3 regions of the Ruminococcus sp. D54t1_190329_F1 genome follow, and region 1 is predicted to be linked to each of the others. Evidence: riboswitches for the same ligand, from Rfam matches in the RefSeq annotation. Region 1 holds a riboswitch; each other region holds the start of a gene.

Evidence for each region. A riboswitch is a leader RNA that binds a small molecule or an ion and turns the genes downstream of it on or off. The one in region 1 is predicted to bind cyclic di-GMP.
Region 2: linked by a shared signal. The riboswitch ahead of I2D69_RS18445 (transporter substrate-binding domain-containing protein) and the one ahead of I2D69_RS20040 (transporter substrate-binding domain-containing protein) in region 1 are both predicted to bind cyclic di-GMP.
Region 3: linked by a shared signal. The riboswitch ahead of I2D69_RS20240 (hypothetical protein) and the one ahead of I2D69_RS20040 (transporter substrate-binding domain-containing protein) in region 1 are both predicted to bind cyclic di-GMP.

What each region holds. Positions count from the first base shown of each region.
Region 1 is NZ_JADNDC010000014.1:254-10,654, reverse strand. It holds gene I2D69_RS08055 (ABC transporter substrate-binding protein) at 1-1,773, shown strand, start outside; gene I2D69_RS08050 (response regulator) at 1,779-4,730, shown strand; cyclic di-GMP riboswitch class I at 4,882-4,957, shown strand; gene I2D69_RS20040 (transporter substrate-binding domain-containing protein) at 5,158-6,528, shown strand; gene I2D69_RS20035 (histidine kinase dimerization/phospho-acceptor domain-containing protein) at 6,583-6,996, shown strand; gene I2D69_RS20030 (ATP-binding protein) at 7,078-8,025, shown strand; gene I2D69_RS08040 (hypothetical protein) at 8,184-8,357, opposite strand; gene I2D69_RS08035 (DUF3786 domain-containing protein) at 8,344-8,982, opposite strand; partial or broken gene I2D69_RS20025 (DUF6444 domain-containing protein) at 9,265-9,459, shown strand; partial or broken gene I2D69_RS08030 (DapH/DapD/GlmU-related protein) at 9,460-9,648, shown strand; gene I2D69_RS08025 (DUF1897 domain-containing protein) at 9,691-10,164, shown strand; partial or broken gene I2D69_RS08020 (PH domain-containing protein) at 10,268-10,401, opposite strand, start outside.
Region 2 is NZ_JADNDC010000058.1:2,810-13,210, forward strand. It holds gene I2D69_RS18440 (ATP-binding protein) at 316-2,511, opposite strand; gene I2D69_RS18445 (transporter substrate-binding domain-containing protein) at 2,592-5,465, opposite strand; cyclic di-GMP riboswitch class I at 5,629-5,704, opposite strand; gene I2D69_RS18450 (helix-turn-helix transcriptional regulator) at 5,839-6,126, opposite strand; gene I2D69_RS18455 (alpha/beta hydrolase) at 6,164-7,162, opposite strand; gene I2D69_RS18460 (MerR family transcriptional regulator) at 7,281-7,718, shown strand; gene I2D69_RS18465 (TIGR00730 family Rossman fold protein) at 7,799-8,335, opposite strand; gene I2D69_RS18470 (helix-turn-helix domain-containing protein) at 8,391-8,723, opposite strand; gene I2D69_RS18475 (cupin domain-containing protein) at 8,866-9,219, shown strand; gene I2D69_RS18480 (radical SAM mobile pair protein B) at 9,386-10,294, opposite strand; gene I2D69_RS18485 (radical SAM mobile pair protein A) at 10,282-10,401, opposite strand, start outside.
Region 3 is NZ_JADNDC010000033.1:1,256-11,656, reverse strand. It holds gene prfA (peptide chain release factor 1) at 1-521, opposite strand, end outside; gene prmC (peptide chain release factor N(5)-glutamine methyltransferase) at 563-1,432, opposite strand; gene I2D69_RS14660 (DUF1385 domain-containing protein) at 1,429-2,499, opposite strand; gene rpmE (50S ribosomal protein L31) at 2,569-2,772, opposite strand; gene rho (transcription termination factor Rho) at 2,941-4,608, opposite strand; gene I2D69_RS20240 (hypothetical protein) at 5,042-6,058, opposite strand; cyclic di-GMP riboswitch class I at 6,229-6,312, opposite strand; gene I2D69_RS14640 (LacI family DNA-binding transcriptional regulator) at 6,500-7,531, opposite strand; gene I2D69_RS14635 (MBL fold metallo-hydrolase) at 7,630-8,457, opposite strand; gene I2D69_RS14630 (carbohydrate ABC transporter permease) at 8,480-9,298, opposite strand; gene I2D69_RS14625 (sugar ABC transporter permease) at 9,298-10,182, opposite strand; gene I2D69_RS14620 (extracellular solute-binding protein) at 10,307-10,401, opposite strand, start outside.

The sequences.
Region 1 (10,401 bases):
GGCAGAAAAATTGCAGAAAAAGAAGATGCAGAAACCATCACAGTGTATTTATGGAGCACCAGCCTGTATGATAAATATGCACCATACATCCAGGAACAGCTTCCGGATATCAATGTTGAATTTGTAGTCGGCAATAATGATCTGGATTTTTATAAATTTCTTGATGAAAACGGTGGATTGCCGGATATTATTACCTGCTGCCGGTTTTCCCTGCATGACGCAAGTCCGCTGAATGACAGTCTGATGGATCTTTCCACAACCAATGAGGCAGGTGCTGTCTATGATACCTACCTCAGCAGTTTTATGAACGAGGATGGCAGCGTAAACTGGCTTCCCGTGTGTGCAGATGCCCACGGTTTTGTAGTGAACAAGGACCTTTTTGAAAAGTATGAAATTCCGCTGCCAACCGATTATGAAAGCTTTGTCTCTGCCTGCCAGGCATTTGACGAGGTGGGAATCCGTGGCTTTACTGCAGACTATTATTACGATTATACCTGTATGGAAACACTGCAGGGTCTGTCTGCATCAGAATTGTCTTCTGTAGACGGACGCAAGTGGCGCACCACCTACAGTGACCCGGATAATACAAAGAGAGAAGGTCTGGATGATACCGTCTGGCCGGAGGCTTTTGAACGCATGGAACAGTTTATCCAGGATACCGGGCTGAACCAGGACGATCTGGATATGAATTATGATGATATAATTGAGATGTACCAAAGTGGTAAGCTTGCCATGTACTTCGGCAGCTCAGCTGGTGTAAAAATGTTACAGGATCAGGGCATTAACACAACATTTTTGCCATTCTTTCAGGAGAATGGCGAAAAGTGGCTGATGACGACCCCATATTTTCAGGTGGCATTAAACCGTGACCTGACACAGGACGAGACGCGCCGGAAGAAAGCAATGAAGGTACTGAATACAATGCTTTCAGAGGATGCACAGAACCGGATCATTAGTGATGGACAGGATCTGTTAAGCTACAGCCAGGATGTGAATCTTAAGCTTACGGAATATCTGAAGGATGTGAAACCTGTGATCGAGGAAAACCACATGTATATCCGTATTGCGTCAAATGACTTTTTCTCCGTTTCCAAGGATGTGGTTTCGAAGATGATTTCAGGAGAATACGATGCAGAGCAGGCCTATCAGTCATTTAATTCCCAGCTTCTTGCGGAAGAATTTGCTTCAGAGAATATCGTGCTGGATTCACAGAAATCCTATTCCAACCGTTTTCATAGCAGTGGGGGAAATGCGGCTTATTCGGTTATGGCAAACACTCTGCGTGGTATTTATGGGACGGATGTGCTAATCGCAACCGGAAACAGCTTTACGGGAAACGTGCTGAAAGCTGGATATACAGAAAAAATGGCAAGAGACATGATCATGCCAAACAGTCTTTCGGCATATAGCTGCAGGATAAGCGGGGCAGAACTGACAGAACTGGTCAGAAACTTTGTAGAAGGCTATCAGGGAGGTTTCATTCCCTTTAACCGTGGCTCTCTGCCTGTGGTCAGCGGCATTTCCGTGGAAGTCAAAGAAACGGATGATGGCTATACATTGAGTAAAGTTACAAAAGACGGAAAAAAAGTTCAGGACAAGGATACATTCACGGTAACCTGCCTTGCGATACCAAAACACATGGAAGCCTATCCCACAGATGAGAATATTGCGTTTGAGGGAGAAGACACCTTTGTGAAAGATACCTGGACAGGATATATTTCAGATGGTGATGCCATTCTTGCAGAGCCTGAAGACTACATGACTCTGAGGTGAGAAGAATGGATATTAAGAAGCATAACAAAGGCAGAGAAAAGACTGTTAGGAGAAAACGATTCCGGATCGCTGTCTTTACAGCTGTTTTACTGGGAATTGTTCTGATGGTTTTCCGATATTTTGACTTTGTGTCGAAAACTATTTATGAGGAAAGTGTTTCCCATCTGACGGAGGTTTTTCATCAGTCTGATAATATGTTAAGGGAATTGACAGATAAGAACCTGACTTATCTCCATATTTGGGGTGAGAATCTGCAGAATACCTCAAGCGAAGATGAAATCCGTAATTATATAAAGAATGCGCAGGAAGATGCCGGATTTTTGGATTTCTTTTTTCTGTCAGCCGACGGGAACTATAAGATGGTGACAGGGGAAACCGGGTACCTTGGATTACAGGAAAATATTGAAGAGGACATCCGGCAGGGAAATGATGTGATATCAAATGCAGCAGTTCCGGGAAAATCCCAGTTGCTTGTTTTTGCCACTCCCAAGGCTCATGGAAACTATCAGGGATTTGAATATGATGCCATCGCCATTGCTTATGAAAACTCTAATATCGTAGATGTACTGGATATTTCTGCTTTCAATGGAAATGCACAGAGTTTTATTGTTCATCCGGATGGCCGTGTTGTGATCGATCATTCTTCTGAGTTATGGGGGAATGTATATAATTTCTTCGGTGTTCTGAGAGAGCATTCTGATATGTCTGAAAAAGAGGTCAATGAGCTTTCGGAGAAGTTTAAAGCAGGACATACTGGTGCGATGCTGGTAAATCTGGATGGAAGGAACTATTATCTGGTCTATGAAAAATCAGATATTCAGGACTGGGTATTTCTGGGACTTGTACAGGCAGATATTGTTAATGCCAGTATGAACAGCCTGCAGAGCAGTACAATGCTTCTTGTTGGTGCGGTCGTGTTCTGTATTGCTGCTTTTCTTATCAGTCTTATTATTCAAAAAAGCAGGACAAATCTCAGAAGAAAGGATACGGAGATCCGGTACCGGGATGAGCTGTTTCAAAAGCTTTCAATGAACGTGGATGATGTCTTTCTGATGCTGGATGCAAAAACATATCAGGCAGATTACGTCAGCCCAAATGCGGAAAATCTGCTGGGTATTACGGTAGAACAGATTCGTAGAGATATTCGTGTTCTGGGAAAATTGCATCCGGCGGAACATGAAGATCCGGAGAAAAATTATCTGGAAGAAATCAAGGTTCATGAACAGCGAGAATGGGATTTTGAATATGTTCATCAGAAAACAGGGGAAAAACGCTGGTTCCATAATATTGCAATGGGTAGTGAGGTAAATGGAAAAAAGAAATACATCCTGGTTCTGTCGGACCGTACCTCGGACTGGAAAATGAACCAGGCACTTTCTGAGGCAGTCCGTGCGGCGGAGACAGCAAACAGGGCCAAGAGTACCTTCCTTTCCAACATGTCTCACGATATCCGGACACCAATGAATGCGATCATCGGCTTTACCACACTGGCTGTAAGCAATATTGATGATAAAAACAAGGTTCGGGATTATCTGGGTAAGATCCTTTCCTCCAGTAACCATCTGCTTTCTCTGATCAATGATATCCTGGATATGAGCCGGATTGAGAGTGGAAAGATCCATCTGGAAGAAATAGAGGTCAGTCTGTCGGATGTACTTCATGATCTGAAGACGATTATCAGCGGGCAGATCCATGCGAAGCAGCTGGAGCTTTATATGGATGCCATGGATGTGACGAATGAGGATGTCTATTGTGACAAGACACGACTGAATCAAGTGCTGCTGAATCTTTTGTCCAATGCGATCAAGTTTACTCCTGCTGGCGGAACCGTTTCTGTCCGGCTGAAACAGTATCCGGGGTTCCAAAGAGGCAGTGAACTGTACGAGATCCGGGTAAAGGATAACGGAATCGGTATGAGTCAGGAATTTGTACAGAAGATCTTTTCTCCTTTTGAGAGGGAGCGGACTTCCACTGTGAGCAGGACTCAGGGTACAGGACTTGGCATGGCCATCACCAAGAATATTGTGGATATGATGGGCGGCACCATTGAGGTCCGGACAGAGCAGGGGAAAGGTACCGAATTTATCGTCCGTCTGCCATTCCGGACTCAGCCTGAGAATCACCGTATAGAGAAGATTGCAGAGCTGGAAGGTCTTAAGGCTCTGGTTGTAGATGACGATTTTAATACCTGTGACAGCGTGACCAAAATGCTTGTGAGGGTTGGAATGCGTTCGGAATGGACACTTTCCGGTAAGGAGGCTGTTCTGCGTGCACGACAGTCTATGGAGCTTGGGGATGCCTTCCATGCTTATATCATCGACTGGCGACTGCCGGATATGAATGGTATTGAGGTCACCAGACAGATCCGCAGTCTTGGTGACGATACACCGATCATTATTCTGACTGCTTATGACTGGTCAGACATCGAAGTGGAAGCCAGGGCTGCAGGAGTAACTGCATTCTGTGCGAAACCTCTGTTTATGTCCGATATCAGAGATACCCTGATGACTGCCATTGGCCAGAATCAGGCTGAGCAGGAGAAGCCTGTTCTTCCGGCGGCATGCTCAGATTTCAGAGGCAGATGTATACTGCTTGTGGAAGACAATGAGCTGAACAGTGAAATTGCGGTGGAGATCCTTAATGAATATGGCTTCCTGGTGGATACTGCAGAAAATGGGGCAGAGGCAGTAGAGAAGGTCAAGAGGTCGAAACCGGGCGGTTATGATTTGGTGCTGATGGATGTGCAGATGCCGGTAATGAACGGATATGAGGCCACGAAGCAGATCCGTGCCCTTAGGGATCCGGCACTGGCAGGAATCACCATCCTTGCCATGACGGCCAATGCTTTTGACGAGGACAGAAAGAAAGCGTTGGAATGCGGTATGAATGGATTCTTATCCAAGCCAATCGTTATAGAGGAATTGATCAGTACATTACAAAATAATCTGACAGATTAGTAATAAAAACCTGCTAAGAAGTTCGGTTAACAACTTTTTAGCAGGTTTTCAAATTATTTTTAAGCGTTAAAGCGGTGAGGTTTTTCTTGTGTAAAGTGGAGCAAGGGAGTATAATAAAATCAGTTTTTTTGTATAATTTTAAATGCTCTAATATGGAAATCGGCAAAACAGATGAAAGTCTGCGACGCAAAGCTACAGGGCCTGTAAAATGGCAGCCAGTTGCATGAAATGAGATGCGCTGCCTGTTTGGCAGCGTTTTTATCACCCGGGGCATTGCAGAGATGATGGAAATTACACAGCAGCAGTACACAGCAACAGGGATGAATGCACATATTGCAAAACCGATTGATATAAAAACAATACTTGCTGTTTTTGACCTGGTGTTTGGAACATCATAAAACACAAACGGATGAAGGAAATAAAAAATATGGATAAAAGTAGAAAAAAATCAGCCGTACTATTTGCATGTATATTTGTGGTCCTGGGAATGTGGATGATGTTATCGGTACACTGCCAGGCTGCTGAAACGAATAATGATGAAAAACAGCCACAGACCATCCGTGTCGGCTCATTTGAGGATACCTTTAATTATGTCGATAAAAACGGTGTCAGACGAGGTTATGGCTACGAGCTCATGCAGGCTCTGGCAGGTTATACCGGATGGAAATTTGAGTATGTGAAATGTGACTGGTCCAACTGTTTTGATAAGCTTGAAAATGGTGAGATTGATATCATGGGCGATATTTCTTACACCGATGAACGTGCACAGAAGATGCTTTTCCCGGATGAACCCATGGGTGAGGAAAAATATATCCTTTATGCTGATTTATCGGATACGGATATTGGGACGTCTGATTTCAAGTCTATGGATGGGAAACGTGTAGGTGTGCTCATGGGGACTGAGCCTGAAATCATGCTGACAGAATGGGAAAATAAGAATGGCATACATACAAAACATGTAAATGTGAATAGTGATGATGATGTCGAAAAGAAATTAGCGAATCATGAAATCGATTGTTTTGTATCTCTGGAGGAATCCATCTGGTCTGAACAGGGAATATCATCCGTTACCACGATTGGTAAATCCGGCATATATTTTGTAATAAATAAAGAGCGCAGCGATATCAAGACAGAGTTGGACTGGGCTATGCGTCAGCTGGATCAGGATAGTCCTTTTTTCAAGGCGGATCTGTATAAAAAGTATTTTACGCTTGATTATTGTCAAAGTCTTACAGGCGGAGAAAAGTCCTGGTTGGAAGAACATGATGGGATCCGGATCGGATTTCTGAGTAATGATGCGGCAGTATTTTCCCTGGACGAAGAGACTGGAAAACTTACCGGTATGCTGGCAGAATATTTCTCTTATGCCAAAGACTGTCTGGGAAATCAGATACTGGAATTTAATATACAGGAATATGATGAATATGATGAAATGCTTCAAGCTTTACAAGAACGAGAGATTGACATGATTTTTTATGCTGGCAGGAATCCATATTTTGCAGAAAAAAACGGATATACACTTACAAACACAGCCTGGACCTACAGCCTGATGGCGGTAACAGATGAGGAAAAATTTGATGAGAATAAGGTGTATACTGTAGCTGTGCCCAGGGAAAAATATGCCTTAAAACAGCATATTGCATTCAGTTATCCCCAATGGAAGCTTATAGATTGTGATTCGCTTGACGATGCAGCAGATATGGTCATTCATGAAAAAGCAGACTGTTTCCTCATGGGCGCAAGTCAGGCACTAATATATGATAACAGTCAAAATTTCAAGAGTATTCCACTTACATAAACAATGGAGGCATGCTTTGCAGTTAGAAGTGGAGAGGGAACCCTCTTATCAATATTGAATAAAACCTTAAAGGCTATGCCGTCTGACATGCTTACAAGTGCACTTGCTATTTATGACAGTACAGCAGATAAGGTAACATTTTTGGATTTTGTAAAAGACAATATGCTTGCTTTTTTTGCTACGGCAGGATTTTTTGTACTCACTATCATTAGTATTATCCTCGTACTTTTACGGAAGGCAAGGAAAGCAGAAGCTGTCGCAAAGCTTGCTGCAAATGATACACAAAAGCTTAATGACAAGTTGGAAATCGCTCTGAAAAAAGCAGAAGAAGCTAATCTGGCAAAGACTCGTTTCCTTAACAATATGTCACATGACATCCGTACTCCTATGAATGCAATTCTGGGCTATGCACAGCTTATGGAGAATGAACTGAAAGGAAAGGATTTGCCTGAAACTTCAGAACATTAAAAAAAACTTCAGCAGTCAGGAAACCTTCTTCTGTCAATCATAAATAATGTACTTGATATGGCTCGGATTGAGAGCGGAAGGATGGAAATTGATGAGAACTATGGACGGATTGAGGATATCCGGCAGACTCTGTTTGAAATATTTGAGGATGAAGCAAAGAAAAAGAATCTTGCTCTTCATTACACAATAAATGTAGAACATGAAAATATACTGACAGATACTACCAAGGTAAAAGAAATATTTGTCAACATCCTGAGTAATGCCATAAAATATACTCCAGCCGGTGGTTCTGTTATGGTAGATATAGATGAATTACCCTGCGAGGAGCCTGGGTACATGATTGTAAGGACCAGGGTGAGCGATACCGGAATTGGTATGAGCCAGGATTATCTGTCAAAAATTTTCGAAGCATTCACTCGTGAACGAAACACCACGAAGAGCAAAATCACAGGAAGCGGACTTGGAATGTCAATCGTAAAGAAATATGTTGATCTGCTCGGTGGAACAATCGATGTGGAGAGTGAGCTTGGAAAGGGCAGCACTTTTACTGTAACACTGAAACACAGGATAGCGGATGAAAGCTATTATGTAAAAAAACATGCTGAAAATCCAGAATCCTGCAGTGAAATACTTGAGGGAAGGAATATCCTTTTGGCAGAGGACAATGATCTGAATGCAGAGATTGCAGAAGCAATACTTGAGCGTGCAGGTCTTAAAACAGAACGTGTGGAGGATGGTATCCAGTGTGTAAACAGGATAATGCAAATGCCGGTTGGAACATATGATGTGATCCTCATGGATATCCAGATGCCTAAAATGGACGGTTATAAGGCAACACAGGAAATCAGAAATTTACCAGATAAGGACAAGGCGTGTATACCAATCATTGCAATGACAGCAAATGCATTTGAGGAAGATAAGCGGGAGGCTATTGCAGCCGGAATGAATGAACATATAGCAAAGCCAGTCCAGGCTGATAAGCTGCTGTCAATATTATCAGAAGTAATAAGGCAGCAGGAAAAATATTAATTGCATGTTATACTAATGGAGTGCCACTCTGGAAAATTGCATAGGACTTTTTTCTTTAAAGAGCGCTTTAACAATTTAATCTTTGAAAGTACCACGATATAAGAATGGGGAGGATTCCCTCCCCAAAAATATTTTTTCAGAACTTACATAAGTTCCTTTCAGATGCCATGATATGACCGGTATTCCAGGTACATTTCAATCATATTTTTTCTTACTGGAAGGTCTGTTTGTTTGAGAATTTCGCTGATTCCAGTAGCAGAATATCCATTTTTCCATAATAATTCAGCCGCACACTCAATCAGGAGTTGTCTGGATTCTTCACCTTTTTTCATTTCGCATTTCCTCGTTCAGTCTGGAAAACAGATGTGTAAGTGCAAACATAAGCGTTTCATAATGCATGTAATCTAAAGTATTCCTGTCTGCAAGAATTTGAAGACTTGCCGGGAACTCATCATCAGCTTCCCAGAAACGAATGATAATCGGCAAAAAAGGAAAAAGATTTAATTTAAAAGCAACATCTCCTTTTTCCAGTTCCTTTCCGGAAAGTGCTATACAGGCATTACGCAATTCAACGGTTTTTCCGTTAAAAAAGTCAGCGGTATTCTGAAAAAATCCGCTGCTCGTTGAGAGATTTCCTGTTCGGACAGAGGAAAGGCTGTTTATGTTTATAAATTCATGTGACAGATGGCATCTATCCTTTGAATAACATAAAACATCATAAATAGTCATTGCTTCATTGTGATTGGCTTCATGAATTATTTCAAAATCATTATCTGACCACTGAACACTTCCCGTTTTTCGATTAATACGATAGGTACGGTTAATAAAAGTAATATATAACCAGTCAGAATTGTAATCTAATGAATATTTATGTATCATTGTAGCCTGATTATATTGCAGGAAAACATGTGCTGTAGAAATTTTTATTTTATCATAATTAGTCAGAGCTTTCGTCATATACCCCTCCAAGAATATTTTTGTTGTAGTTATTTTAGAATAGACTAATTGGTCTATAAAATCAATGCTTTTTGTGCCATTTTGTTATAGCAGGTCAAAGGAACAATGGCTGTAATGAGGATCAGAGGGATAATAGTAGTAACGAATAATACGCGAGAGTTCTGTAGAGGGTCTGGCGTTAGAGGATTGGATTAAGGAAGTATCTTTTTTGTCTGACTGGTTTTTTTACGGCATTTCCGTTACAATAGAAATATAAAAAATCGCGGAAAGAAGGTGGTCTGAATGCCAGTTAATATCACAGAAGAATTCGTTCGTTTTCTGATGAAGCAAAACGAAGAACAAAGTGCTCGCATTGCTGAGCTTTCTGCTGAGATTACAAGTCTGAACCAGACCATCCGAGAACTGAAAGAGCAGTTAAACAAAAACTCAAAAAACAGTTCCAAGCCACCTTTATCTGACGGACTTAAGAAGCATGATTGTAAAACACAAACAGCACCAGTTATCATTGGAAATAATGTATGGATTGGTGGCGGGGCTATTATTTTACCAGGAGTTACTATCGGAGATAATGTTGTGATTGGAGCAGGCAGTATTGTAACAAAAAGTATTCCCGACAATGTGATTGCTGCAGGCAGTCCTTGCAGAGTGATCCGTAGGAATCAGTAACAAACATGTTTTATCCAGATAAATATATAAGTGGGAGGTATTATGCCTGAAATACGGAAGAAAATTGAATTACTACAGAAAATTGCACATCGATTTAATGAGGCAAATATAGAGTGGGCTTTAGGCGCATCTATGCTGCTGTACTTTAAAGGTATTATTTCAGAATTTCATGATATTGATTTAATGGTCTCTGTTCATGATGCTGAACAGGTCCGAACAATTTTATCAGAAATGGGAGAACTTCACGCACCGGCTTCTGCTTCTGATCCAATGTATCGTACAAAGGTATTCATGGAATTCACCATTGATTCTGTAGATATTGACGTTATGGCTGGATTTTCTATTGTAAGCGAAGGGAAGGTTTATGATTGTTCTCTTGACAAAGAACAAATCGTGGAACGAATGACACTTGGAACAGAAATCGTTCCTTTGCAATCGCTGCGATTATGGTGTAAATACTATCGGCTGATGGGGAGAAACAAAAAAGCTGACATGATTGAAAATAATTGTAAATAAATATAGTATCTGATATATGTAAAAAAGGAAACTGCCTGGAATTATCCGACAGTTTCTTTTTTATTTGCAGAATTGTTGTGGTCAAGCTTTTTTGTAACTGATGTTATTCTAATTCATTTGACATCTTTTCGCTAATAGTATGATAGATTTCCTTTGTCGCTGAATCATTTGCACCATTTACGACCAATATTTTTCCATTTATACTCATGACTACATATGAATGACAGGATGAATGGG
Region 2 (10,401 bases), on a different contig from region 1:
ATCCCCGAATAAGGGGTGACAACAGAGCGGAACTCAAATGTTAGCTGGACTTTTTCTCACATGCTCTGATTTGATCTCATATATAAATCCAGCAGAGATTTTGCTCTCCACCGGTCTGCTTTTATCCTAATTATGTTCCCCTTGCATTGATTTTGCTAATAATGTCAGACAGGGATAGTCCACAGCTGGAAATTAGTTTTTCATTTAAGTAATTATTTCAGTCCCAAAAAGACATATGAATTTTCACAGCCTGCTTCTTCTAAGGAATTAAAAAACAGACCATATAACAACTTTATATGCTCTGTCTTTTTATTCCTACAAATCTTCGTGCAGTTTTACATCGCTATTATCTGCCATGCATTGTTTCAAGGCAATGATCATTTTTTCCGCATCCAGTGGCTTTGCAAGATGAACATTCATTCCAGCCAGCCGGCTGTTGATAATGTCTTCTGCAAAAGAATTCGCGGACATTGCAATGATCGGAACCCTCCTGGCATCCCTTCTTTTCATTTCCCTGATTGTCCTTGCCGCATCCAGACCATTCATCCTCGGCATCATAATATCCATATAAATTACCCCAAAATAATCCGGTGCAGATTTCTCGAAGATTTCAACTGCTTCCTGCCCGTCTACTGCACATGTAACTTCCATACCGCTGTCTTCCAGTATACATCTGGAAATTTCCATGTTCAACTCATTGTCTTCCACAACCAATGCCCGCATGCCTTCTACCGAATAATCATCAAGGCTTACTGGCTTATCTGATAAATTACTGTTTTTATCCTGTGTGCCAATTTTGAACGGAATTTTTACAATAACTGTTGTCCCGACACCTGCTTTGCTCTTCAGTTCAATACTTCCATCCATTCTGTCCACGAGTTGCTTCGTAATTGCAAGCCCCAGTCCGGTGCCTTCATACCTGGATCTGCTTGTCTCGCTTTCCTGAGAGAACATATCAAAAGCATGTGCAATAAAATCTTCACTCATACCCACACCCTGGTCTTTACAGTAGAAAGTGAAATTTGCTCTGTCATCATCCAGAGTTTCTTCCTTAACCCCCAACGTGAGCACACTACCCGACTGACTGAATTTTATGGCATTGTCCATAATATTCGACAGAATCCTTCCAAGATATACCGGGTTTCCAACCAGAGTGCTGTGACTGTATGTACCATTTTTCCAGTCAATCTCATACCGGATGCCTTTCTTGGCAGCCCGCTCATCATAAATCTGATTCAGTTCCTGCAGTACCTCTGTCAGATCAAATAAAAGCTGCTGGTCCTTCAAATCCCCGCTCTGTAGTTTATTCATATCCAACACATCATTTACCAGAGACACCAGATATTTCAGGGATTCCATTACCTTTTCTCTGATCTTCTGCTGCATCTGTGGATCATCTGCGTACTGATTTCCCATATTTACCATACCGATAATACCGTTCAGTGGTGTACGGATATCATGACTCATCGTTGCCAGAAACCTTGTTTTCATTTCGGCTTCCCGCTTTGCTGCTTCCGCAGCAAAGTTAAGATCCTCTTCACGTCTCTTGGAATCGCTGATACTACGGACTGTACATAAAACATGGGTTACATTTCCAGACTCATCCCGTTTTTTTACAGTAAAAAGCATCCTGTGCCAACTGCCATCACACATTCTGTATTCTGTAGAAATATATTCTTCCGTCTTCAATCTTGCTGAAAGTGTAGAGACATCCAGAAATGGACGGATCAGCGAACGGTATTCAGATGCAACCATTGTATCACAAAGCTGATACAGTTTCTCCGATGCACTGCCTCTGTTTCCTGTCAGTTTGTGTATTTCACTGTCATTTGATATCTCTTCAAAAAAATCTTTCTGCACATCAATCCTGTAGATAGAACAGTAACTCTTAGCAATTGCTGAGATTATTTCATTACTCAGCCGTGCTTCATCCAGTGCCTGCTTTAATTGATTCTGGATCGTAGTTTCTTTTTCCATGATATCATCAATATGCCGAAAACCCACCAGTGCGAAAAAATGTTTCTCATCCTCGTATATTTTGGCTGCCTGTGCCTCAAAAAATTCATGCTGGTTCGGATTCGGTTTACTTCTATAATGGTATGTAATGCGCTCCTTCCGGGAAAGCTGTTCCTTTAGATGCCCTGTCGAAATCCAGTCCTTAAATTCCTGTCTTTCTTTCTCATACAGATATTGAACCGCATATTGGTCAGCAGAAGAATTGAAATTATCACCCTGTTTCAGATTCATTTTTTTTACGTTGGTTCCATCGTTTATATGGAGAATTTCAAAGGAACCGGTATTTAATTCAACATAATAGACAGCCGTAAAATCTGCACATATCTTATCCAAAAGCCGTCTTTCCGCCATCTGTTCTTCCAACGTACTTTTCAGTTTTCTGTTCCTCATATGTACCATTACAGTCAGGATAAGAAGCAGAACGATCAGCACAGTTATAAAAACCAAAACAGTCACAGACTGCGGTTGCTTCGGAAATAAATTAATTTCTGTCATAACAAAATCCTCTCTCTATGTTTCCTGTCTGCTTTTCCCATGCATCTGGAAGGCTCCTGATTGCTGCGGTTGCCTCATAATCATTTATGACAGGCATTTTGCTTTCTCAACTCTTCGCTTATGGTCTGCTTAATTTTTTCCGCATCCAGCGGCTTTGCAAGATGTGCGTTCATTCCTGCTTCCATACACTTTTCTGCATCTTCCCTAAATACATTTGCAGTCATAGCAATGATAGGGATTATTTTTGCATCCTGCCGTTCCAGGTCTCTTATTGTTCTTGCAGCAGTAAGACCATCCATCACCGGCATCATAACATCCATTAAAATAACATCGTATGTTCCCGGTTCGGAAGCTTCAAAATGCTGAACAGCTTCTAACCCATTGTTCACTGTTTCTACTTTAGCCCCATTTTCCGTCAGCATAAATTCTGCTATTTCCACATTCAGCTCATTATCTTCAACCAGCAATACCCGGATATCTGATATATCTGCATCAAAATCTTCTTTTTCTTCTGGCCGTGCATTCGTATCAATTTTAAATGGAAGTATTACAGTAAAACAGCTTCCTTCACCAAGCTTGCTTTCAACTGTTATGGTTCCGCCCATCTTTTCTACAAGTTGTTTCACAATAGGCATTCCCAGACCTGTCCCATTATAATCAGAACGTGGGGAATTGTCTGCCTGTACAAATGGAGTAAACAATTCATTTTTTATAAATTCTTCTGACATTCCAATTCCATTATCTTTTATTTTAAATTCACATGTCATGTGATCTTCTAATCTTTCAATCGTTCTCATACTCATGTAAATAAAACCATTCACCTTATTGTACTTCATACTGTTTGTAAACAGATTCATCAATATTTTTTTCAGATGAACTGCATTGCTCCAAACATATATACCACTGTAATCATCATGTTCTCCTATAACATGAAGTCCTTTTTCTTCTGCCTGAAAAGATAGTGACTCCGTGATTTCCTGACATACCTGGTCCAGATTGATGGATTCATCACTAAAAACCACTGTATCTGATTCTAACTTTGCCATATCTAAAACATCATTTATCAATGATAGTAGCAGTTTCGATGACTCATGTATTTTATTCATGCAATCCTTTGCCCGCTCAGCATCATTTCCGCTTTTCTCAAGAATCGTAAGCATGCCAATAATACCATTGATCGGTGTTCTGATATCATGAGACATGTTATTTAAAAAGGAAGTCTTAGCCTTATTGGCACTCTGTGCTTCTACAAGTGCATTTTGTAATTCCTGCTGTTTTTCTTCAAGCTCCTGATTCAGCTTCAATGCCTGCTCAGCAGACTTCTTGGATTTTTCTTCCGCACGTTTTGATTTTTTCAAAGAATCAAGAATTATACACAGAACAACGAAAAAAGAAATTCCAGCGATAAGTGAAACTGTCAGTAAATTGTCCTGAATAAAATCCTTCGCTGTAACTTTTCGTAAGGAAGCATTATACGAAACTACTGCACCTGAAAATTGAGTTGTAGGCATAGATGTCAGTGTTTTATTCAGAATGGACAAAAGAACCGGTTCTCCCTGCAGAATAGCAAATGGAACATCAGCTTCTTTTGTCAGGAAAACACTATGAAGCTTATTATTTTTCAAATAGTCTGAAACAGTACCTGAATTGCTTACAATACAATCCGTCTCCCCTTTCTGCATTGCTTTTACTGCTGCATCTGATGTTTCATATTCCACAACCTTCCATTGCGGATAATTGTATGAAAGATATGCTTTCAATGCAAAATCATCTTTTTCAACGGCAACTATATTCTCTTTATTTTCATCAAAAGAATCCTTTGCCGTAATTGCTGCCATATTGAGAGTCAACAGCGTATCCGACAAAGCAAATCCATTTGTTTCTGCAAAGTATGGATTCTGGTTTGCATGAAAAATCAGGTCTATTTTTCCATCCTGCAATGCCTGAAGCAGTTCACTTCTTGTCTCATATCCATTTAATTCAAATTCCAGAGTCTGACCTTGCAGACAATTTTCTGCAAGATCCACATAATCTGTAATAACACCTTTCAGTTTACCTGTTGATGGATCTACACTGCTGATACCTCCATCCTGATTCAAATACCCTATCCGGATTGCACCATGCTGCCCGATCCACTCACTTTCTTCTTTTGAAAGAAACGAGCTGCTCTGTGCAGAAAGATAACGCCTGTAGAGATCATCTGTGTAAAATGGGTTGTCATCCTTGATTCTGCGCATAGCGCTATCCAGTGCTTCTTTGATATCCGGACGTTCTGGATTTATAGCGAAATAGATTTCTGTCTCTCCAATACTTGTAAGCGGTGAAATATCCGATTCTTCCCAACGGGATTCTTCTACCGAAACGAAGCAGTCAATTTCATGTTTCGACAGTTTGTCCATAATTTCTGTGGTTGTAGAAACATTGATATGCTTCGTATGCAGACCATATTTTGATTCCCATTCATTAAGCACATCCTCCATTATATTATCTTTAGACACACCAATATTTTTTCCCTCAAAAGAATCCAAATTTCCTGCTGTAAGATCCATATTGGATGCATCCGTATAGATGTAATATTTCTCTTCCCCCATAGGCATATCGGAAAAAAGCATATTTTCAGCACGTTCGTCTGTATAGGAAATGTCACCAAGAATATCAATCTCTCCATTTTCCAACTGTGTAAAGCAGTTTTTCCAATCACTTGTTATGTATTTATATGTCCATCCTGCATAACCTGCAATATCTTGAAGATACTCATAACCATAGCCGCTTCTTTCTCCCTTTTCATTGACGGTATTATAAGTTTCTTCAAAAGATCCTACCCGGATAACATTGTCAGAGTTTTCTTTGGCAAATGTAGGAACGGATAAAACAATAAAACATATAATTGTGCAAAATATAATGTAACAAAATTTGAAATTCATTATATTCTGTACTAATTTGCACTTCTTCATCTTTCTCCCCTCCTCTAGGCTACAGTTGCTTGCTTCCAGATTTTAATTTTACATTCATTAATTGTCAATAACCTCCCCGCTATTTTTCCAAACAGCTTCTGTATTACTTATTCAAGTGCTCTACCATAAAAAAGCACTGCCAAACAGACAGTGCAACCTCATTTCATGCAACTGGCTGCCATTTTACAGGCCCTGTAGCTTTGCGTCCCAGACTTTCATCTGGTTTGCCGATTTCCTTATTATAGCTTTAATACTTATGCAAAAAAACTGATTTCATTATACTTTAATGCTCTAGTATACACAAGAAAACATTACCGTTTTAACGACAAAAATAAAAAAAAGAACAGCCGATACATATACTCGAACTATTCTTCTACTTCCGAAGACCACGCAGCATTGACATCACTGTTTCCTGCTCATTTGTACTCAGATTATTCCATATCCTTAAAACTTCTTTCTGTTTTTCTGTCAGATTCTCTGAATTACCTTCCTGAAAAAACTGTGATAATGTCACGCCCAAAGCTGTACATATTTTTTCAAGTGTGATCAGCGACGGCAGGTTTTCCTGCGCCATGATTCTTCCCAGTGATGACTGGGAAATTCCAAATACACATAAGCATGATACAATAGAGGCATGCTGAAGGAGGATCTCGTATGGCAAAGCAAGCTGTACAATTTCTTCTCTTCAAATGTCATGATTAACCAACCCCGTTTTCTTTAAAAAATTTCTGGATTTTATCAAATGGGATCACATCCAGATTATCGTAAAGATCTGTATGAACAGCCCCTGGAATTGTCAGCAGCTCTTTATTGGATGTGTACTTGCTGTCCTTGATCATATTTTCATAAGCATCTTTTCCAAAATAATAACTGTGCGCTTTTTCTCCATGAACGATAAGGACTGCACTTCTGATTTCATTACTGTACTTTAATATTGGCTGATTCATAAATGACATACATCCAATACTGTTCCAGCCATCATTGGAATTTAGGCTCCTTTTATGATAACATCTGCCTTTATAATACTCACTATAATCTTTTACGAAGAGAGGGGCATCTTCGGGAACCGGAAGTGGAACACAACCACCGCTTCTGGAATACTCGCCTTTACGGTATTCTTGTGTTCTGAGGGCATTCAGTGACTGTTTCTTTGCATAACGTGCTTCTTCACTGTCCTCAGAATCAAAGTACCCATTTGCATTTACCCTTGTCATATCATACATGGTAGATGCTACAGTTGCTTTTATTCTTATATCCAATGCAGTTGCGTTAAGAGCCATTCCACCCCATCCGCAGATTCCAATGATTCCTATTTTATCCGTATCCACATCTTCCCGAACAGAAAAAAAATCAACAGCAGCCATGAAATCTTCTGTATTAATATCCGGAGAAGCCATGAATCTTGGATTGCCTCCACTTTCCCCCGTAAAAGAAGGATCAAATGCAATCGTTAAATATCCTTTTTCAGCCATCGTCTGCGCATATAATCCGGAACACTGTTCTTTGATTGCACCAAATGGTCCGCTTACGGCAATCGCAGGATATTTCCCTGACACATTTTTCGGCTTATACAGATCTGCAGCAAGTGTGATTCCATAACGATTTACAAATGTCACTTTCTTATGATCTACTTTTTCACTCTGTGGAAAAGTTTTATCCCATTCAGATACCAACTTTAATTCTTCTGTTTTTAACATATTTGACATCCTCCATATGCAAAATTTCTTGTAATTACACTAACAATAGTATATGATATAAATATCATACAACCTAAAGTTAACTTTAGGTCAAGCATATTTTGAAAGAAGGTTTTTTATGTATACAATCAGTCAGGTCTCTGCAATGTTTAGTCTTCCTGTTTCTACCTTAAGATATTATGACAAGGAAGGTTTTTTCCCTAATCTGGAACGTAAAGGAAACATCCGTTATTTCAGCAATAATGAGTTGGAAGCGCTTCGTATCATTGAATGTCTGAAGAAATCTGGGCTTGAGATCAAAGATATAAAGCAATTTTTTATCTGGGTATCTGAAGGCAGTGCCAGCTATGAAAAAAGGAAAGAATTATTTGAAGCCAGAAAATCAGCTGTTGAAACTGAAATCCAGGAACTTCAAAAAACTCTCTCCCTCTTAAAATTTAAGTGCTGGTATTATGAAACAGCAATGAAAGATGGTAATGAAGATACGATAAATGCCATGTTACCTGATAAACTTCCAAAAAATATACAGAAACTATATGACAAAGGACATGAATGATTTTTGTTTCTTCTTCAAGCTGGAATTGATCGTGCTCTGTCTTTCGCTAATGCAACTCCATTTTACTGTGCAAACATAAGTTATGCCCGTCTCAAGATTCGCTTTATATCATCCAGATTTTCAACAAAAAAGATTCCCTCCTGTCGCTCGTTAGAAGATAATCCTTTTTCAATCATATGATTTAGAAGTGCTTTCAAATCATCGTAGTAACCGTTCAGGTTGTAGAGAATGCAGGGTGCCTCCAGATGTTTCAAAGACACCTTCGACATTACCTCTGCAATTTCCTCCAATGTTCCCGTGCCGCCCGGGAAGGCAATAAAGGCTTCTCCTAACTCAATCATTTTGTTTTTTCTCTCAGACATATCCTTAGTCACAATCAGTTTTGTCAGTCCATCATGTTGAAACTCATTTTCAATAAAAAAAATCGGCTCAACACCCGTAACATCACCGCCTGCCTTCAATACACTGTCTGCCAATGCTCCCATTAAACCACCTTTAGAACCACCGTAAACAAGTGCATTTCCACTGTTTCCAATCCATGCCCCCAATTCCTCAACTGCTTTCCGTAAGCATGGGTCATTTCCTTCGTTTGCCCCAAGATAAACTGTTATATTCATTAAAAATTTTCTCCTACAACTTCCGATTGTTCGAGCTTTTCAAATACTAACGTACTTAATTCTGTTCAATAAGTGATTTATAGTAGTTACCAAAGTCAGCAAGTGAATTAACAATTGGAAGCATTTTTGTTCCGAGTTCCGTTAATCCGTATTCAACTCTCGGTGGCTGTTCATGGTAATCGTGGCGATATGCCAGTCCATCACTCATCATTTGCCTTAAACTATCTGTCAAAACCTTTTGTGAAATACCATCTATACTTCGTTGTAGCTCATTGAATCTCCATGGGCGCTCTTTCAAGTTACGCAAAATCAGCAGTTTCCATTTTCCTCCGATGAGAGATACCGCTGTTGCAACTGGGCATTCCGGTAATTCTTCTTTTGCTCGCATAATTCTCACCTCCGAGTCTATTGTAACACATTCATTTTTGAGTGTACAGTTACAAAAAGGTGCGTACTTGTTTTTGTATGTGTCTCACACTATACTAATACCAATCAACCCGAAACTACAAATCAACTATGGAGGTATCATTATGACAAATTACACAAAAACAACTATTGGAAAGGAAAACCGAATTGAGCTGCATGAAAAGTTGTCTTTAACAGGTGCAGAAATCAGTTTAAACGAACTACCTGCAGGAGCAAATGTCCCATTTATTCATTCTCATAAAGAAAATGAAGAAATCTATGGAATTCTTTCAGGTAACGGCAAAGCCATAATTGATGGAGAAGAAATCAGCCTTTCAACTGGAGACTGGCTAAAGATTGCACCTGCTGCAAAGCGTCAGTTTTTTGCATCCGATATTTCCGGAATTACTTATATCTGCATTCAGGTAAAAGAAAATTCTCTGGAACATTTTACAGCAGAGGACGCCGTAATCGGCTAATTAAAAGTATTTATTTACAAAAATGCACAGTTCTCGATAAGCTAAGAACTGTGCATTTCTTTTTTCTTCAATTTTACAATTTCTCTATTTTTCAAACAAGAATTTCTCGATTTCAAATGGCGATAAATAAATCTCTCCACCATCATCAGTTTAATTTTCATTTAGATTAACGATTTCTTTTTCCTGTATTCTCTGTCCCTCGGATTTCCTCATGATAGAAATAATCTACGATCACCGGATGTCCCTGCGGGACTCTGCCATAAGGCATTTCATTATCCACAAATGGGCAATCATACTTCTTAGCCATTTCCTCAGCTTTTACTTCAAGTGCTTCAAAGTAGCTGCGGTTATGCTTGTTATAGATCTCGTCGTAAAGGGGTACAAGATCAGGATATTTTCCGGCGATATAATCCATAATTGTCTTTTTGAAACCGCCTCGAAGATTGAGATTTTCGAGCCAGAACAGATCGCACTGATCCTTTACCCGCTCAAAGATTGCTTCAAAATCCGTGATACCGGGGAATACCGGAGATACGAAACAGACTGTACGGATACCTGCTTCATATACCTGCTTCATAGCAGCGATACGGCGCTCAATGCTAGAAGCAGAGTCCATATCGTTCTTGAAATTTTCATCTAGTGTGTTGATCGACCATGAAACGGTTACTCGTCCAAGCTTCTTCAGCAGATCAATATCTCGTACCACAAGATCCGACTTTGTGCAGATCAGAATATCTGCGTCACTGCCGATCAGCTGCTCCAGAAGTTTTCTGGTATTCCCGAATTGCTCCTCCTGTGGATTGTAGCCATCTGTCACAGAACCGATGACCACCCGCTGTCCGGCATATTTCTTCGGATTCTTAATTTCCGGCCAATGCTTCACATCAAGGAAAGTGCCCCATTCCTCCTTGTGTCCGGTAAAGCGCTTCATAAAAGAAGCATAGCAATACTTGCAGGCGTGTGTACAGCCTACATATGGATTGACCGAGTAACCGCCTACAGGCAGACTGGACTTGGTCATGATGTTCTTTGTTTCCGCCTCATTAATGAGGATTCCATTTATTACTTCTGCCATGATCTCTGTACCTCCAACACTTTATTGAATTCATCCGGCATTTCCTGAATCATATTTTCATTCCCTATGATAGGGACAAGATCTTCCTTCATAAATACCGGAATGTC
Region 3 (10,401 bases), on a different contig from region 1:
AGTCTGGAATAAGCTCCGGCACCGTTTATCATAAAGGTAACCTCTTTGAATCCGCCGATTCCATTCTCGTTTAAGCTCATCATCTCTGTTTTCCAGCGCCTGGATTCTGCATATTTTACATACATTCTGTAAATCTCAGCTGCAAAAAGCGCAGCCTCATCTCCACCGGCACCGGCACGGATTTCCACGATAACGTTCTTATTATCGTTAGGGTCCTTAGGCAGAAGAAGAATTTTCAGTTCATGCTCCAGCTCTTCCACGCGCTTCTTGGCATCGGAAAGCTCTTCTTTGAGCATTTCTCTCATATCCTCATCTTTCTCCTCTTCCAGCATGGAAAGGCTGTCCTGAATTGTTTCTTTATTTTTCTTATATTCCTTATAGGTATCCACAATTGGCTGCAGGTCGCTCTGTTCCTTCATAAGCTTCTGGAAACGATCTGGATTAGATGTTACATCTGGCTCACCCAGCTCATTCAGAACTTCCTCGAAACGTATGAGCAAATCGTCCAACTTGTCAAACATGGTTTTCCTCCTGTTATGTTCTTCTCTTTACTTATATAAAACTATCGTCTGCCCAACACAACTCTGTCAAGTCCCGTCAGGTCTTTAACAATCTGTACATCAAAAAAGCCATTTTCCCGCATCAGCGCCTTTACAGCTTCGCCCTGATCATATCCGATTTCAAACAGCATCCAGCCATTTTCCTTTAGGAAAGCCTTTCCCTCCGATACGATTTTTCTGTAAAAATACAGACCATCTTCATGGCCATCCAATGCAAGTCTTGGATCGTGATCCCGCACTTCTTCCATAAGCTCTTCAATCTCTGCGCTTCTGATGTAGGGGGGATTCGAAATAAGGATATCATACAGAGGCATATCTTTGCCAGTGTTTTGTTGAAAAAAAGCTGACGAAAACAAGTCGCTTTCCACGAAAACAGCTCTGTCTGACACTTCCAGGCTTACCGCATTCTTATCTGCCACCTGAAGAGCAAGTGGGGAAACATCAGCACCCACACCATATGCATCCCCGGTAAGTGCCAGAAGACTTAAAAGAATACACCCCGATCCGGTGCACATATCCAGAATCCCTGGTGTCTTTTTCCCCTTCATAACTTCCAGAGCCTTCTCCACCAATGTCTCCGTATCCTGCCTCGGAACCAGTACGTTTTGATTTACATAAAATTCAAATCCCATAAAATATGCCTGATGGGTAATATGCTGCAAGGGAACATGACCTGCTCTTTTTCGGATCAGTTCCCGGTATCTGTCCGCTTTTTCCTCTTCAATCCCGTCAGCTGAATGAGCGAAATAAAAAGCCCTGTTCATTCCGGTCACATACTCCAGAAGAAGCCAGGCATCCAGCCTGGCTTCCTGGATCTTATGCTGCTCCAGAACCTTGGTTCCTTCTTTTAATAGTGTTTCCAGAGAAGTCATTGTGCAGCTCCCGTTTCCGGTACATTCCCGGTACGTTCTTCACTCTCCCCGCTTTCAGATTGCGCGGAAGCAGCGGAAAGATCACCGTTTTCTTTGTTCTCATATGGAATATCCAGATTGAATTCTGTCTTTAAATATGCTCTCCAGTCAAACACAGCCTCCACAGCCTTGATGGCAACCTCTGCCATATCAGCTGTAGGTTCTTTTGTGGTAAATTTCTGCATTGCCATACCAGGTTTGCTCATCATCAAGGCAAATTTACTGTCTGTCCTGCCTGCCCACTGGATAATTTCAAATGAAATTCCAGATACTACAGGTACCATGAGCAGACGGCCGAAAAGACGGAACCAGTAAGACGGTACCAGTACAAAAATAAAATGTAGGAAAATACTTACTATCATAACCAGGAACAGAAAGCTTGTTCCGCAGCGTCTGTGGAATCTGGAGCTCTCAAGCACGTTCTCCACAGTAAGTGGCTTACCATTTTCCACACAGTTGATACATTTGTGTTCAGCACCATGATACATAAAGGTTCTCTGAATATCCTTCATTCTGGAGATCAGGATCATGTATCCCATAAACAGACCCAGCTTCACAAACGCTTCCACAATGGTAACCACCACTTCCGAAGCGCCTACTTTACGGCAAAGACTGGCCAGTGCATAAGGAAGCAGCATAAAGGCTGCAATGGAAATTACAATAGAAATGGCCACAGTTACATAGAGCAAGGCTTTAAATGCCTTGTCTTCTTTTTTCTTCTTGGCTTCCAGTTCTTCTGGAGAAAGAGCAGCATTCTTTCTGGTCTCTTCCTCGTCCTCCTCATCACCTGCAATTTCAGCTGAATACATAAGGCATTTCGTTCCGGTTACCAGAGAATCGATAAAGCTTACCATTCCGCGGATAATCGGTTTCCGCCAGATCCTGGCTTTCCCGAAAATGCATTTATAATCTTCCACTTTTACTACAATTTCTTTATCAGGACGTCTTACTGCAATGGAGTATTTATCCTTGTGGCGCATCATAATGCCTTCCATTACAGCTTGTCCACCGATATTGGATGGTTTCATTTTATCCTCCAGTTACAAAGAAAGGTTGAGATTTCCCAACCTCAACCTTCTCATTCAGTAATATTCAAATTATTTATTCAGGCCGTATTTCTCGTTGAACTTATTGATACGTCCGCGAGCCTGACTAGCTTTCTGCTGTCCTGTATAGAACGGATGACATTTGGAGCAGATTTCTACGTGGATATCCTGCTTGGTAGATCCTGTTACAAAAGTATTACCGCAGTTGCAGGTTACAGTTGCCTGATAGTAATTCGGATGGATTCCTTCTCTCATGATTTTCACCTCTCTATATTTATTCTATTTTATTTGCGTTGAATCTGACGAATTCACACTTTACACAGCCTACTGATTATAGCATGGCGTTATGAGAAATGCAAGTTATTTATAAAAATTTCTAAAACTAATCCCAGATAATATTCTGCACGATGTTTTTTGTGAACATTACAATTTCTGTTTTTTTACCATTTGCACAAATTCAGCATTATTTGCAGTACGTGCAAACATGTTCAGAATCTGTTCCACTGCCTCATCAGACTTCATTCCGTTAAGAGCCTTTCGCATAATATATACAGCTTCCTGCTCGTCCTTGCTCAGAAGCAGATCTTCTCGTCTGGTACCGGATTTCTGAATGTCGATGGCCGGGAAAACCCGTTTCTCCTGAAGCTTGCGGTCAAGAACAAGCTCCATATTGCCGGTTCCCTTGAATTCTTCGTAAATAACGTCGTCCATTTTGCTTCCGGTGTCAACCAGTGCAGTGGCCAGAATGGTAAGGCTTCCTCCCTCACGCATATTACGTGCTGCACCAAAGAAGCGCTTCGGCATATGAAGTGCTCCCGGATCAAGACCTCCTGACAGAGTTCTTCCGCTTGGAGGAACAACCAGGTTATAGGCTCTTGCCAGTCTGGTAATGGAATCCAGAAGGATCACAACATCCTGCTTATGTTCTACAAGGCGGCGTGCACGCTCTACAACCATCTCGGATACACGCTTATGATGCTCCGGAAGCTCATCAAATGTGGAATAAATAACTTCCACGTTCGGTCCCTGTATTGCTTCCCTAATATCGGTAACTTCCTCAGGACGTTCATCAATAAGAAGAATGATCAGATGCATATCCTTGTTATTCTTAAGAATAGATTTCGCAACATCCTTAAGCAAAGTAGTCTTACCTGCCTTAGGCGGGGAAACGATCATACCACGCTGTCCCTTTCCGATAGGGCTGATCAGATCTACGATACGCATGGCAGTAGTTCCGCCGGGACGTTCCATAATCAGACGCTCATCTGGGAAGATCGGGGTCATATTTTCAAAATTGTATCTCTTCTGTCCCTCACTTGGATGGAAACCATTGATAGACGTTACATACAAAAGGGCACTGAATTTCTCCCCCTGTGTTTTAATACGGATATTTCCCTGAATTATATCCCCTGTCTTCAGATTAAATCTGCGGATCTGCGATGGGGAAACATAGATATCATTCTCTCCTGGAAGATAATTCTCACTTCGGATAAATCCAAACCCATCCGGCATAACCTCCAGGATTCCATTGGCCTTTTCGCCACTGTCAAGCTGGACCGTTTCAGCCGGAACACTGTAAGCGTTGCTTACATTCTCTTCTGTACGGTTCTCACTGGCTGCGCCTGTACGGGGCTGTTCCGTTTCCTCAAGTCTTAATTCGGCTGGCGGAACCACTTCTACAGGTTTCGCTACAGGAGTGCGCTTCACGAAGTTCTCCGGTCTGTTTTCCCCATTATAACTGTTCTGGCGTCCTGCATTTTCATTTCTGCCATAATTATTGCTGCGGTACTCAGGATTACGCCGTATAATGGTACGGGATCTGGTTGGTGCTTCTCTTCTCTCCGGTGAAGAAACACTTCCCGTATTTTCTGTTTTTTCTGCTGCCACAGGCTCTGGTCTTGCAGGTATGGTATTCTCTTCTGCTGTTCCGGAAATAGTCTGCTCATTTTCTGCAGTCTGTTCTTTCCTGTCCTCTTCCAGCATACGTTCAATTAATTCAGGCTTTCTCATAGTAGAAATGCCCTTCAGTCCTCTGGCTTTTGCCAAGTCTTTCAGCGTAGCCAGGGATAATGATTCATACTTTTCTTTCATCAATCATCTACCTCTTCGACTAATACAATTCTAAAACACATTTCAATTTTGATTTAACGGGATACAAATGTCTGATTAGACAGAAGCTATATACTGAATTATAAAAACATCCTTCAAAAAACTTATTAAAGTTTATTTTAACACATTTCAGGCGCCGTGTCTACATCCATTCCAAATATATCTATCCCTGCCTGCAAGAAAGTGATAACCTTTGTTTTGTATTATACACACCTAAGGTTTTTCATTGCAAGAATTTTCTGTCGACACATATCCCGACTCTTCGACATATATAAGAGTCCTGTTCTCCCGGTGACCCAAAGATAAGTACCAGCTGTCACTTACCTTTTTATAAAATACCGGTTTCCCACGCCTGTGCTATTCACAATAAAACACCCGGAGATATTTCTCCGGGTGCCGGTCATCTTTAAAATTATTAATTCCAGAACGCTCCGTAAATCTTCTGGATCTTAGCGATCTGTGCGTCTGTAATCTGATTCAGTGCATTCTGAACAGCTGCATAAGTCTGTGGTCTGCTACTCTTCAGGGAAGCATTGTTCAGGATGTAATCCTTAACAGATTCTGCAAAATATTCGGAAGCATTCTGTGTTACATAGGCTTTATTAAAAGCTGTAACATTTGCCTTCTCAGCTGCAAAAATGCTCTGGAAGCTTGCTGTCTTATCTGCATTTCCTGCGATAAATGCAAGGAAATGACCCAGCTCATGATAAACAGAATCATCAATCTGCTTCATTGTAATAGATCTTGATCTTGCATCAAAATATCCGGAATAGTTAACGGATGGATCAACAACAATCTTAAAGCCCAGCTGCTGATATGCTGCAATTACACGATTGTCCATCTTACCTGCAACACTTGCTACATTTGCTTCGTATTTGCTCTGGTTCTGTGAAGAGCTTGCTGCTGCAGTTGCCTGGGCAGCGGAAGTACCAGAAGAAGTAGTGCTTACAGCGGTCTCATTGGCAATTGATACCTGCTGTGTAGTTGTTGTCTGAACAGTTGTTGTGATCTTGGATGTAACAACTTTCTTTTTTGATTTCTTGGTGTATTTCGCTGTTGCTTTGGTAACAACGGTTGTTTTGGTATCTACTGTTGTATTACCGGATTTATTTGTTTTATTGGTTACTTTTGTTTTGGTTTTCAGTTTCTTGGTGTAGCTCTTCTTGGAAGCCTTTTTTAATTTAACAGTCTTCCTGGTTGTCTTAGTACTGGAGGTAGTCTTCACAGTAGTCTTCGGCTGGGAAGCCAGTGGAGTTTCATCTTCTATAATGGAAGTCTCCATGATCGGATCTGTATAACTGGGGAATTCAGGTGTTTCTCCTGCTCCTGAGAATAATGAAACGCCGCCGATCACTGCTGCCAATGCTATGGCAGCACAACTGGAAACAACTTTTTTATTTGCAAGCCACTCTGTTAATTTCTTTCCTTTCATAAATAACACACCTTTCTTGAACCATAATGTAACTGACTTGCCGCTATCTGGAAACTATCAGTCCCATCAGTTTGTGGAAATAAAAAAACCGTTTATCAGATTAAATAAACGGTCGCCACAAATAGAAGAACCACGTCTCCTGTCATATTACATTACCTAATCAATATCAATGCGGCAACCGGCTGTCATAGTCCTGAGACCTTAGACCCTTGGCTTTGCGTCCCTGTCTTTCAACAGGTTTGCCTTTTATTCACTTCTTATAATAAAGCAAACTGTCACTTTTGTCAACGGAATTTCCTTGTTAAAACTTACAAAAATCTGTCTAAAAAGTACGAAAGCAAAAAATCTGTAAAAATATCTGAGCTGATTGTAACGCATGATAATCATTCTCAAATATTTTCACAGATTCCTTTTCGATGTCTGGAGGACAGCAGACACGCATTACAGTTTGCGCGTAGACTCCCGCTCTATAAGAGTTCCGCCCAGTATTTGCCGTTTCACTACCTTTTTCCGGTTGATCAGATCAAACAAGGTACGGACGCTCTGCAGGGCAATTTCCACTCTTGGATATTTCAATGTGGTGATGGATGGATGATAATATTCCGCAATGTCCTGACCATCTGCTCCTGCCACACAATAATCCTCCGGTACTCTTTTGCCGCTGTCAATAACTGCTCTGCATGCTCCTACCGCCAGAGTATCTGAAATTGCATAAATGCAGGAAAAATCCACCCCTGATTTCAAAAGCTCACAGGTACAGTTATAACCATTCTCAATCGTATAAATTCTTTTACCTGGTTTTAAACGAATTATAAGCTTCTCATCGTACTCCAGTCCATTTTTCTCCAGTGACCTTTTATAGCCATTGAGATGGCATCTTCCAAGACCTTCATCTCCGGAAGTAATAAAGGCGATCCTTTTATGTCCGCAGCTGCACAGATAATCAACCATACTCTGGCTCTCAATCTCTGTATCAGTCGTCACAAGGGCACTTTTAGGATAAGTTCCTGTATCCTCCGGAACTGTTTTTCCGGAACCACTGATCACATACGGAACTCTCAGCATTCTCAGCCTTGACTCGTCATAATTATACATACCTCCAAGAAATATGATTCCTTTGACTTTTTTCTCTTTTTCCAGCTGAAGGGCAAGCTCAACTTCGTCTTCATCATCTGCCACATTCTGCAATACCAGGCAATATTTCCTGTCACGGACTTCCCGCTCCAATACATGAAGCATAACACCCCAGTATGAGTTACTGATTTCTTTTATTACAACTGCGATCGTATTGGAATCAGCTCTTTTCAGATTTCTGGCACTATTATTCGGTACATAATTGTACTCTCTGATCACATCCAGAATCTTCTGTTTCGTTTCCGGATTAATGTCCGGGTGATTGTTAATTGCCCTGGACACTGTGCTGACTCCTACGCCGCACAATTTCGCAACCTCTTTAATTGTTATCTGCTCCATAATCGCTCTCCTGCAACAATGTATTCATTATATATGTCCCGGCATATTATGGCAAATGATTTTTAATAAATTTATAATGATTTTTTTATCATTTTTTATTAACAAATATGCTTGTCATTATAAGCGATGTTTCCTTTTCCATATTTGAAAAGGAAAGCTGGTTCTGAAGACATATGGCTGAAGTCAATAGGCTCCGGTTTTGCAGTTCCTTCTACGATTTTATCAGCACATGTGATAAGATCGTGAAGAATTGCTTTTCCAATCGGACGTAAAAAATGTCCTGGGAAAATAAGCTCAAAATCTTCTTTATCTAACTTCTTTAATCCCTCTGCATATTCCTTTACTGTTGCGGAATAGGTATCAAAAATCAGGATTGGAGTTGACACTACACTGTCTCCGGCGAACAGGAATTTATTTTTTCTATCCAGGAAAACTACACTTCCAGGAGTATGTCCCGGTGTAAATAATACTTCCAGGCTTCTGCCGCCCAGATCAAAGATCTGATGCTCACTCAGTGGAAGCATCTGGAAATCTCCGGGCTCACGACCTTCAATTATGTACTCTGTTCCATAAAATCCCGGTTCTTTCTTTGTTTTTTCAACATAATGCTTCCAGCCGCTTCTAAGCTTCTCTGTATCTGCCATTTTGAAATCTTTTTCACTCAGATATGCCTTTCCGAACTCGTGATTGCCTCCCACATGATCCAGATGTCCATGTGTATTTAATACAACATATGGCAAATCAGTCAGAGTCTCGATCACTTTTTTCAGATTTCCAAAGCCTGAACCGGTATCGATCACAGCTGCACTTTTTTCACCTTTTACAAGATAAATAATGTCAGCTCCGAACTCATCGATTGCCCAGACATCCTCTGCCACCAGCTGAACTGTGTAGCCTTCAATTCTCTGTAAATTAATATTGTCCATTTTCTGCCGTTCTCCTTTTCAATTACATTTTTACTGCGCCTGCGGTAAGTCCGCTGGTGATATATTTCTGTGCTGCAATATAAATGATTATGATTGGAACCATGGACAGAGTCATTCCGGCAAGCATCAGATTCCACTCAGATCCGGAGGTACTCTTAAACATATAAATAGCAACTGTCAGGGTTCTCAAACCACTGTCTGAAACATACAGGTTTGGCATAAGGAAATCATTCCATGTCCACAGGAAAAACAGTACCAGAAGAGTTATGCTTGTGGATCGTACCAATGGGAAAATTACCTGCCACATGCAGCGGAACATTCCACAGCCGTCAATTGCCGCTGCCTCTTCCAGTTCCTTTGGAATTGATTTCAGGAAACCAACATAGGTAAAAATACCAAATGCTCCGTGGAAGCCGGCATACAGGAAAATAAGTACGGTCAAGTTATTCAAAAGATTTGCATTGGTCAGCTGTACAGAAAGCGCGATCATAATGGAATGGAACGGAATGATCTGTCCAAGGGTGAACATCAGATACAAAACAGTTCCAAGCTTTCCAGGGATGTGCGCAATTCCATATGCAGCCATAAAGGAAATGATGGTACATACCAGCATGGTTCCCAGGGTTACATATGCTGAATTTCCAACTACTTTCCAGAATTTCAGACGTTCTATAGCTTCGGTAAAGTTTCCGGTATAGAGGTAATGTGGAAAAGAAAGGAAGTTCTGGATCATATCGTTATGTGTCTTGAATGCGTTCATCACAAGCAGGATGATCGGCATAAGGAACAGGACACCAAAGAAAAACATAATAATGGTTGGAAGCCATACTTTCTTTTTCATTAGTATTCTACCTCCTTCTTACGAGTGCAGTACAACTGGATCAGAGTAACCGCTGCTACTGTAAGGAACAGGATTACAGATTTCGCTGAGCCATAGCCCAGGTTGTACTTGGTGAAAGCTTCCTGGTAAATATTCATGGCAACTGGCATTGTGGAACCGTAAGGACCACCGCCTGTCATTGCGTTCGGAATATCGAATGACTTAAATGCTCCTGAAATAGAAACAAACAGATTGATCGTGACAGTTGGCATAAGCAGCGGAAGCTCGATTTTCAGAACTTTTTTCAGACCGCTGCAGCCATCCAGCTCAGCAGACTCCATAACATCCTTCGGAATAGTCTGAAGACCTGCGGTATAAATGATCATCAGGAAACCAATGTTCTGCCAGATGGAAACCACAATGATCGTCACAGTTGCCATTGACGGAGTTCCGAACCAGCTTATATTTGCCAGCCAGTCCCAGCCTAATGCTCCGCCAAGTGCAGGCATTGCATTTGTAAAAATAAACACCCAGATAAAGGATACCAATACGGCACTGACAATGTTAGGAATGAAGAACATAGCTCTGACCACGCCTTTAGCCTTAATGTTCTCATTCAGGAAATAAGCAAGAATAAATCCAAAAACATTACTGCCAATAATGGTGAACGCACCAACAAAAAGGTTAAATCCAAAGGAAGTCCAGAATTTTGCATCGGAAAACAATTTTACATAATTGTCAAATCCCACAAAAGCTTTTTTCCCGGACATCAGATTCCATTTCAGGAATGAATATGGAATGGTTCCGCCAAACAGAGGTGCCAGCATTGCAAAGGAATATAAAAGCAAGGCAGGCAGAATCAGCAGAAGATAAAATTTCTTGTTTTTCTTATATAAAGATGACATATTATCCTCTCTTTCTTTTTCTAAAAGGCTCATCTGCTTATACAGATATCACGATAAATCTTCCATTAAAAAGATTCCCGGGGGGTGCTCCCCCCGGGAATCGCAGGTCAGCATTTCCTCTTATTTACTGATCCAGATATTCAAGATATGCTGCGTCAAGCTCGGAAATTACCTCATCCTTGTCAGCAGCGTCTGCCATGTAACCCTGGAAGATATCTC